One region of the Mesorhizobium sp. M7A.F.Ca.MR.176.00.0.0 genome, then DNA from elsewhere that is predicted to be linked to it. Evidence: riboswitches for the same ligand, from Rfam matches in the RefSeq annotation. Region 1 holds a riboswitch; the other holds the start of a gene.

What was found. A riboswitch is a leader RNA that binds a small molecule or an ion and turns the genes downstream of it on or off. The one in region 1 is predicted to bind S-adenosylmethionine.
Region 2: linked by a shared signal. The riboswitch ahead of EOB59_RS09200 (homoserine O-acetyltransferase) and the one ahead of EOB59_RS04845 (O-succinylhomoserine sulfhydrylase) in region 1 are both predicted to bind S-adenosylmethionine.

The regions. Positions count from the first base shown of each region.
Region 1 is NZ_RZTC01000008.1:41-4,242, reverse strand. It holds gene EOB59_RS04850 (BrnA antitoxin family protein) at 1-309, shown strand, start outside; gene EOB59_RS04845 (O-succinylhomoserine sulfhydrylase) at 333-1,520, opposite strand; SAM riboswitch at 1,578-1,655, opposite strand; gene EOB59_RS04840 (2'-deoxycytidine 5'-triphosphate deaminase) at 1,730-2,824, shown strand; gene EOB59_RS04835 (hypothetical protein) at 2,896-3,282, shown strand; gene EOB59_RS04830 (ABC transporter substrate-binding protein) at 3,382-4,152, shown strand.
Region 2 is NZ_RZTC01000019.1:17,859-22,066, forward strand. It holds gene EOB59_RS09190 (prephenate/arogenate dehydrogenase family protein) at 1-794, opposite strand, end outside; gene hisC (histidinol-phosphate transaminase) at 800-1,909, opposite strand; SAM riboswitch at 2,046-2,123, shown strand; gene EOB59_RS09200 (homoserine O-acetyltransferase) at 2,238-3,407, shown strand; gene metW (methionine biosynthesis protein MetW) at 3,404-4,021, shown strand; gene EOB59_RS09210 (DUF1330 domain-containing protein) at 4,029-4,208, opposite strand, start outside.

The sequences.
Region 1 (4,202 bases):
ACGATCGTACGCCGTGAGGCTGCTGCGCCCCAGCTGTCACGTGCTGACGCTTTGGCGTTGGCCAAAAAGGCGCTTGCCGCGATGACCGACGAAGAAGATGCCAAGATCACCGCTGCGGCCGAAGCCGATCCGGATGCGCAGCCAACCGATGCCGTTTCGCGCCGCAAGGTTGGCCGGCCGCCGCTTGCCCGGCCCAAACGTGCCGTACAGCTACGCCTCGACGCCGACGTTCTCGACCGCTTCAAGGCCGCTGGCGATGGCTGGCAGACCCGCATGAACGAAGTGCTGCGCAAGGCGGTCGGCCTGTAATCCTGTGACGACGCTCGCGCGCGCTACCTGGCCTTCAGCGCCTGCGCGATGTCCTCGAGCAGATCGTCGGTGTCCTCCAGCCCAACCGAAAGTCTGAGCGTGCCCGGCCCGATGCCGAGCTCGGCGCGCGCTTCGTCGCTCAAATTCTTGTGCGTCGTCGTCGCCGGATGGGTGATCAGGCTCTTGGCGTCACCGAGATTGTTGGAGATCAAGACGATGTCGAGCGCGTTCTGCAAGGCGAAGGCCGCCTGCTTGCCGCCCTTGACGTCGAGACAGATCAGTGTCGAGCCGCCCGACATCTGCTTCTTGACGATGTCGGCCTGCGGATGGTCGGCGCGGCCGGGATAGATGACGCGGGCGATTTCCGGCCGCTCGGCCAGGAAATCCGCGATCCGGCCGGCACTTTCCGTCTGCTGGCGCACGCGTAGCGGCAGCGTCTCCAGGCCCTTCAGCAGCGTCCAGGCGTTGAACGGCGACAGGCTTGGACCGGTATGGCGGAAATAATCGTGCAGGTTCTCGTCGATCCACTTCTTGTCCGACAGGATGACGCCGCCGAGACAGCGCCCCTGGCCGTCTATGTGCTTGGTCGCCGAATAGACGACGATATGGGCGCCGAGCTGCAAGGGCTTCTGCTGCAGGGGCGTGGCGAAGACATTGTCGACGATCAGCCTTGCGCCGATCGAATTGGCAAGCGAGGCGACAGCGGCGATATCGACCACTTCCAGCGTCGGATTGGTCGGGCTTTCCAGGAAGAACAGCTTGGTGTTCGGCTTGATCGCATTTTCCCAATTGGCGATGTCGGTGCCGTCGACCAGCGTCGCCTCGATGCCGTATCTCGGCGCCAGCGTCTCGACCACCCAGCGGCAGGAGCCGAACAGCGCACGCGCCGCCACGATATGGTCGCCGGCCTTGGCGCTGCACAGAAGGGCGGCCGTCACCGCTGCCATGCCGGACGCGGTGGCGCGGGCGTCTTCGGCGCCTTCGAGCGCGCACATGCGCTTCTCGAACATGTCGACGGTCGGATTGGCGTAGCGCGAATAGATGAAGCCTGGCTCCTCGCCCTTGAAACGGGCTTCGGCGGCCTGTGCCGTTTCGTAGACATAGCCCTGGGTCAGGTAAATCGCTTCCGACGTTTCGCCGAAACCGGAACGCAGCGTTCCGCTGTGCACGAGTGCCGTCTGAGGCTTCCAGTTGTGCTTCTTGGTGCTCATCGCTTTTCTTCCAGACACAAAAAAACCGGCCGCGAAAGTCGCAACCGGTCCATACGGCCTTGCGGCCCGACGGTCCTTTAGCGACTTGTTTAACGTGGCTGCAAGCCGACCGGCCAAATCACCACGGGATAACGACCCTTTAGACCCGCACCGCGCTTGCGTCAATTGCCGGCTTCATTAAGAGGTTTGTACCAAGCAGGAGTGGAGCCTTGCGGCAGACAGGCATTCTTCCCGATCAGGACATATCGGCGCTGTTCCAGTCCGGCGCGCTGAAGTCGGCGCGTGCGCTCGACGCCGACCAGATCCAGCCGGCCAGTCTCGATCTCAGGCTCGGCGACAAGGCCTGGCGGGTGCGGGCCTCCTTCCTGCCCGGCCCCAACCACAAGGTCTCGGAAAAGCTCGACCGGCTGCAGCTGCACGAGATCAATCTTGCCGAGGGCGCGGTGCTGGAGACCGGCTGCGTCTATATCGTGCCCTTGCTTGAAAGCCTGGCGCTGCCGGCGGACATTTCGGCCTCGGCCAATCCGAAGAGCTCGACCGGGCGGCTCGACATCTTCACCCGCGTCATGACCGATCGCGGCCACGAGTTCGACAAGATCGCTGCCGGCTATCATGGCCCGCTCTTTCTGGAAGTCAGCCCCCGCACCTTCCCGATCGTCGTGCGCACCGGCTCGCGCCTGTCGCAGATCCGCTTCCGCACCGGCAATGCGCTGCTCTCGGAAGCCGAGCTGCACGCCCTGCATCGCGCCGAGATGCTGGTCGCTACCGAGCCGCCGAACATTTCCGGCGGCGGCATCGCCCTGTCGATTGACCTCAACGGCGACCAAAACGGCCTGGTCGGCTACCGCGGCAAGCATCACACCGGCCTCGTCGATGTCGACAAGCGCGCCGCGCAGGAAGTCGTCGACTTCTGGGAGCCGATCCACAAGAGCGGCGCCGGCGAACTGGTGCTCGATCCCGACGAGTTCTACATCCTCGTCAGCCAGGAGGCGGTGCACGTGCCGCCGCTCTACGCCGCCGAGATGACGCCCTTCGATCCGCTGGTCGGCGAATTCCGCGTCCATTATGCCGGCTTCTTCGATCCGGGCTTCGGCCACTCCGCGTCTGGCGGCACGGGCAGCCGGGCGGTGCTGGAAGTGCGCAGCCATGAAGTGCCGTTCATTCTCGACCATGGCCAGATCGTCGGCCGGCTGGTCTACGAGCATATGCTGAAGCGGCCGCAGGCCCTCTATGGCACCGATCTCGGCTCCAACTATCAGGCGCAGGGCCTGAAGCTGTCCAAGCATTTCCGCGCCGCGCGCTGAATACTTGATCCGGCGGAGCTCTTGTGAAAACTCGGCAGGAGATGGTTCGTACTGGAAGAGCGGTGAGTTCAATGAACGACCCCTATGACGACATCTTATCGCTAACCGACAGCAAACCGATTTGGTGGGATGTCCATGACGTGCCGCGCTTTGCTCCGTTTCGTCCAGGCATGGGCGCGTATGGTAGGCCAACGGAATGCCTCCTTGTATTGGCTCGGGCGCGCGGTGGTCCTGAATACCTGCAGTTGATATGCGGGCACACCGCCCAGTTTGAGAGAGCCGACCATCTGACCCGGTCGAAGACTTTGGCAATGGGCGAGCCTCCAGCAGGTTTGCATGCCGAGAACGGCGACCTGAGTGTTGAGCCAGTCAAAGTGCTGGAGTATTGGCGGCGTGATCCAAATCCTTTTGCCAAGTGGCAAAGGCTACCCGAATTTGAAATCGACCTAATCGATTGATGGCCTTCGGTCCCGACCAGACTCAGCTTGCCTGACTCTGCCCCGCCATGCTTGGTTACGCTGACCTTGAAACGAAACACTGCAAGGGGAACCAAGAAAATGCAGATTTCAAAATGGATCGTATCGGCAGCAGGCGCTGCCATGCTGGTGGTGGCGGCCGGCTCGCTTTCGCAGGCGCAGGAGAAAATCAAGATCGGCACGGAGGGCGCCTATCCGCCGTTCAACACCATTACGGCTGACGGCAAGGTCGAAGGCTTCGACATCGACATCGCCAATGCACTATGCGCGCAGATGAAGGTCGAGTGTGAAATCGTCACCCAGGACTGGGACGGCATCATTCCCGCTTTGCAGGCGAAGAAGTTCGACGCCATCATCGCCTCGATGAGCATCACCGAGGAGCGCAAGAAGCAGGTCGCCTTCACCAACAAATATTATACGACACCGCTGGCTCTGGTGGCGCCGAAGGACAGCGATCTCACCTCGACCGAACCATCGGCACTGGCCGGCAAGACGGTCGGCGCCCAGGCTTCGACCACGCAGGCCGACTATGCCCAGAATGAATATGGCAAGGCGGGTGCGGAGGCAAAACTCTATCCCACCCAGGAAGAGGCGATCACAGACCTGACCAACGGTCGTCTTGACGCCGTGATCTCGGACAAGTTCGTGCTGATGGACTGGCTGAAGAAGGCAAGCGACGGCTGCTGCAAGCTGGTCGGCGACGTCAAGGGCACCGAAACGCAAGCCGGCATTGCCGTGCGCCTGGAAGACACGGCCCTGCGCGACAAGCTCAACGCAGCCATCGACGCGATCGTTGCCGACGGCACCTACAAGAAGATCCAGGCCAAATATTTCGACTTCGATATTTATTGAGGCTGGGCGCCTCTTCCCTTCTCCCCTTGTGGGAGAAGGTGTCGCCGAAG
Region 2 (4,208 bases), on a different contig from region 1:
GCGCGTTGCAGCGACGCCAGATCTTCCGAGAACCGCGCCAGCATTTCAAGGATGGCGTCCTTGTTGTGCAGGCAGACATCCCGCCACATGGTCGGGTCGGAGGCGGCAAGGCGGGTGAAGTCGCGGAAGCCGGAAGCCGAATATTTGATCACTTCGGACTTGGTCACCGACTGCAGATCATCGGCGGTGCCGACAATGTTGTAGGCGATGATGTGCGGCAAATGCGAGACGATGGCCAGCGTCATGTCGTGATGCTGCGGGTCCATCGTGTCGATGTTGGCACCGCAGCGGCGCCAGAACTCCGACAGCCTCTCCAGCGCGTCCGGGTTGGTGTCGGGCAGCGGCGTGAAGATGCACCAGCGATTGTCGAACAGGTCGGCGAAACCGGCGTCGGGGCCGGATTTTTCCGTGCCCGCCAGCGGATGGCCGGGAATGAAATGGACACCTTCAGGCACATAAGGCTGCATCTGCGCGATGACAGACGCCTTGGTCGAGCCGACATCGGTGAGGATCGCGCCCGGCTTCAGCGCCGGCGCGATTTCCTCGGCCACCGCGCCGGACGAGCCGACCGGCACCGAGACGATGACCAGGTCGGCATCGCGGACAGCTTCTCTCGCATCGGTAGTATAGCTATCGCCCAGCCCGAGTTCCTCGGCTCGCGCCAGTGTCGCGGCACTGCGGGTCGAAATGGCCAAGTGACGGGCGAGACCTTCGCGGCGGATGACGCGGGCCAGCGACGAGCCGATCAGGCCGATGCCGACCAGCGCGATCTTTTCAAACATCGGTGATGTCATGGTCTCTAGCTTTTCAGGAATGTCGTGAGAGCGGCGACAACGCCGCGATTGGCCTCTTCGGTGCCGACGGTCATGCGCAACGCGTTGGGAAAGCCATAGCCCGAAACGCGCCGCAATATATAGCCGCGCGCCGTCAGATAGTCGTCCGCCGCCGCCGCCGAATGCTTCTGGTCATCGGGAAAATGAATGAGGACGAAATTGCCGACGCTCGGCGTTACCCGCAGCCCGAGCTTTGTGAATTCCTCGCTCAACCAGGCAAGCCAGGTCTCGTTGTGCGCCACGCTGCGCTCGACATGGGCGCGGTCGCGGATGGCTGCGATACCGGCCTCGATCGCCGTCGCATTGACGTTGAAGGGACCGCGCACGCGGTTGATGGCGTCGACGATATGCATCGGCGCATACATCCAGCCGATCCGCGCGCCACCCAGGCCGATCTTGGAGAAGGTACGGGTCATCACCACGTTCTCGGTGCTGCCGACCAGTTCGATGCCGGCCTCATAGTCGTTGCGGCGGACATATTCGGCATAGGCCGCGTCGAGCACCAGAAGCACGTTCTTCGGCAGCGTGGCATGCAGCCGGCGTACCTCCTGGAACGGTACATAGGTGCCGGTCGGGTTGTTGGGATTGGCGAGGAACACGATCTTGGTGCGCGGCGTGACCGCGGCCAGGATGGCGTCGATGTCGGCGCGCTCGTCTCTTTCCTTGATCGTCACCGGAACGGCACCCGCCGACTGGATGTAGATCTTGTAGACCATGAAGGCGTGTTCGGTGATGACGGCCTCGTCGCCGGGCGCCAGATAGGTCTGCGCCAGCAGGCCGAGAATCTCGTCGGAACCGTTGGAACAGATGATGTTCTGCGGGTTGAGGCCGTGCACCTCGGCGATCGCTTCGCGCAGCCGCCTGGCGGTGCCGTCGGGATAGATGTCGAGCTTGCCGGCAATCTCGCGCGCGGCTTCGATCGCTTTCGGCGAGGGCCCTAGCGGATTCTCGTTTGATGACAGCTTGTGGACCTTGGCGACGCCGGCGGGCGCCGTGCTCTTGCCCGGCACATAGGCGTCGATGTCCATGATGCCCGCACGCGGGGTTGGACGTGCCTGGTCCGGTGTCTGGCTCATGTCGCAAAATCCGTCGAGAACGCTTCCTGAGGGAAGCCGCAGCGGAAATACAAGCCGTGGCCTGCAATGTCGAGAGGCGACAGCCATCGCCCAGGGCTGGCCGTTGACGACGGCGCGCCACAGCCCTAGAAGGGGTGCGAACTTCCGTGGTGATTTGGCCGGTCGGCTTGCAGCCACGTTAAACAACTTGCTAAAGGGCCGTTTGCATCCTGTAACCGGCTTTGCGACTGCAATGCCGGTTTTTTGTTGTCCGCCCCGGCCGGACACCCGTATCGGCATCGACTTTCGACAAGCGCGATGCGTGGGCTCAAAGTGTGAGATGGATGTCATGGCCGTTCTGCGCGCCCGCAAAACCAACAACGAGGTCGACCAGCCGTCGAGCCCGGTTTTGCGTTTTGGATCCGACAAGCCGCTCAAGCTGGACGCCGGCACGCTGCTGTCACCGTTCCAGATCGCCTACCAGACCTACGGCACGCTGAACGATGCCCGCTCCAACGCCATCCTCGTCTGCCATGCACTGACCGGAGACCAGCACGTCGCCAGCACCAATCCGGTGACCGGCAAGCCTGGCTGGTGGGAAGTGCTGATCGGCCCCGGCAAGATCATCGACACCAATCGCTTCTTCGTCATCTGCTCCAACGTTATCGGCGGTTGCCTTGGGTCCACCGGTCCGGCCTCGACCAATCCCGCCACCGGCAAGCCCTACGGGCTTGACCTGCCCATTATCACCATTCGCGACATGGTGCGGGCGCAGCAGATGCTGATCGACCATTTCGGCATCGAGAAACTGTTTTGCGTGCTCGGCGGCTCGATGGGCGGCATGCAGGTGCTGGAATGGGCGTCGAGCTATCCGGAGCGCGTCTTCTCGGCGCTGCCGATCGCCACCGGCGCGCGCCATTCCTCGCAGAACATCGCCTTTCATGAGGTTGGCCGCCAGGCTGTCATGGCCGATCCGGACTGGCATGGCGGCAAATATTTCGAGCACGGTAAACGCCCGGAAAAGGGCCTGGCGGTGGCGCGCATGGCCGCCCACATCACTTACCTGTCGGAAGCCGCCCTGCACCGCAAGTTCGGCCGCAATCTGCAGGATCGCGAAGCGCTGACCTTCGGCTTTGACGCCGACTTCCAGATCGAAAGCTATCTGCGCCACCAGGGCATGACCTTCGTCGATCGCTTCGACGCCAATTCCTACCTCTACATGACGCGGTCGATGGACTATTTCGACCTTGCCGCCGACCATGGCGGCCGGCTGGCCGATGCTTTCGCCGGCACGAAAACCCGCTTCTGCCTGGTGTCGTTCACCTCGGACTGGCTTTTTCCGACCGAGGAGAGCCGCTCGATCGTGCATGCGCTCAACGCCGCCGGAGCATCGGTATCCTTCGTCGAGATCGAGACCGACCGCGGCCACGACGCATTCCTGCTCGACGAGCCGGAACTGTTTGCCGCCATCAACGGCTTCATCGGCTCGGCCGCCAGGGCGAGAGGGCTGGGCCTATGAGCGTCAACCGCGACCAGCGCGTCGACCTTGAAGTCGTCGCCAACCTCATCCCACCACAGTCGCGCGTGCTCGATGTCGGCTCGGGCGACGGCTCGCTGCTCGAATTGCTGCAGGACAGCAAGCAGGTCGACGGCCGTGGGCTCGAGCTGTCGCAGCGCGGCGTCAACGAATGCGTGGCGCGCGGCCTCTCGGTCATCCAGGGCGATGCCGACAAGGATCTCGAATTCTATCCCGACAAGGGCTTTGACTTCGTCGTCCTCTCGCAGACGCTGCAGGCCACCCGCAACCCGAAGCTGGTGCTCGACGAACTGCTCAGGATCGGCAATCGCGCCATCGTCTCCTTCCCCAATTTCGGCCATTGGCGTGTGCGTCTGTCACTGTTCGTCAACGGCCGCATGCCGGTGACCAAGGACCTGCCCTATTCCTGGTACGACACGCCCAACATCCACTTCTGCACCATCCGCGACTTCGTCAATCTGTGCGACGAGCTCGGCGCGACCGTCGAGAAGGCAACCGCTCTCGACGCCAACGGCCAGAAGATCGGCCTGTCGATGCCGTGGTGGTTCTGGAACTTCTTCGGCCAGCAGGCAGTGTTCCTGCTGAAACGGCAGTAGCCGCAAGCTAATCGAGGATGTCCGTGGCCTTGTGCGGATGTTCGACGCCGTCAGCAAACACCACGTCGGCCTCCGAATTGTCCGTGCGCAGCGCCAGAATCGCTTGATAGGCGGGCGAATTGTACCAGCCATGCACATGCTGCCTGTCGGGAAATTCGATGATGATCAGATGGCCCGGCCAGTTGTT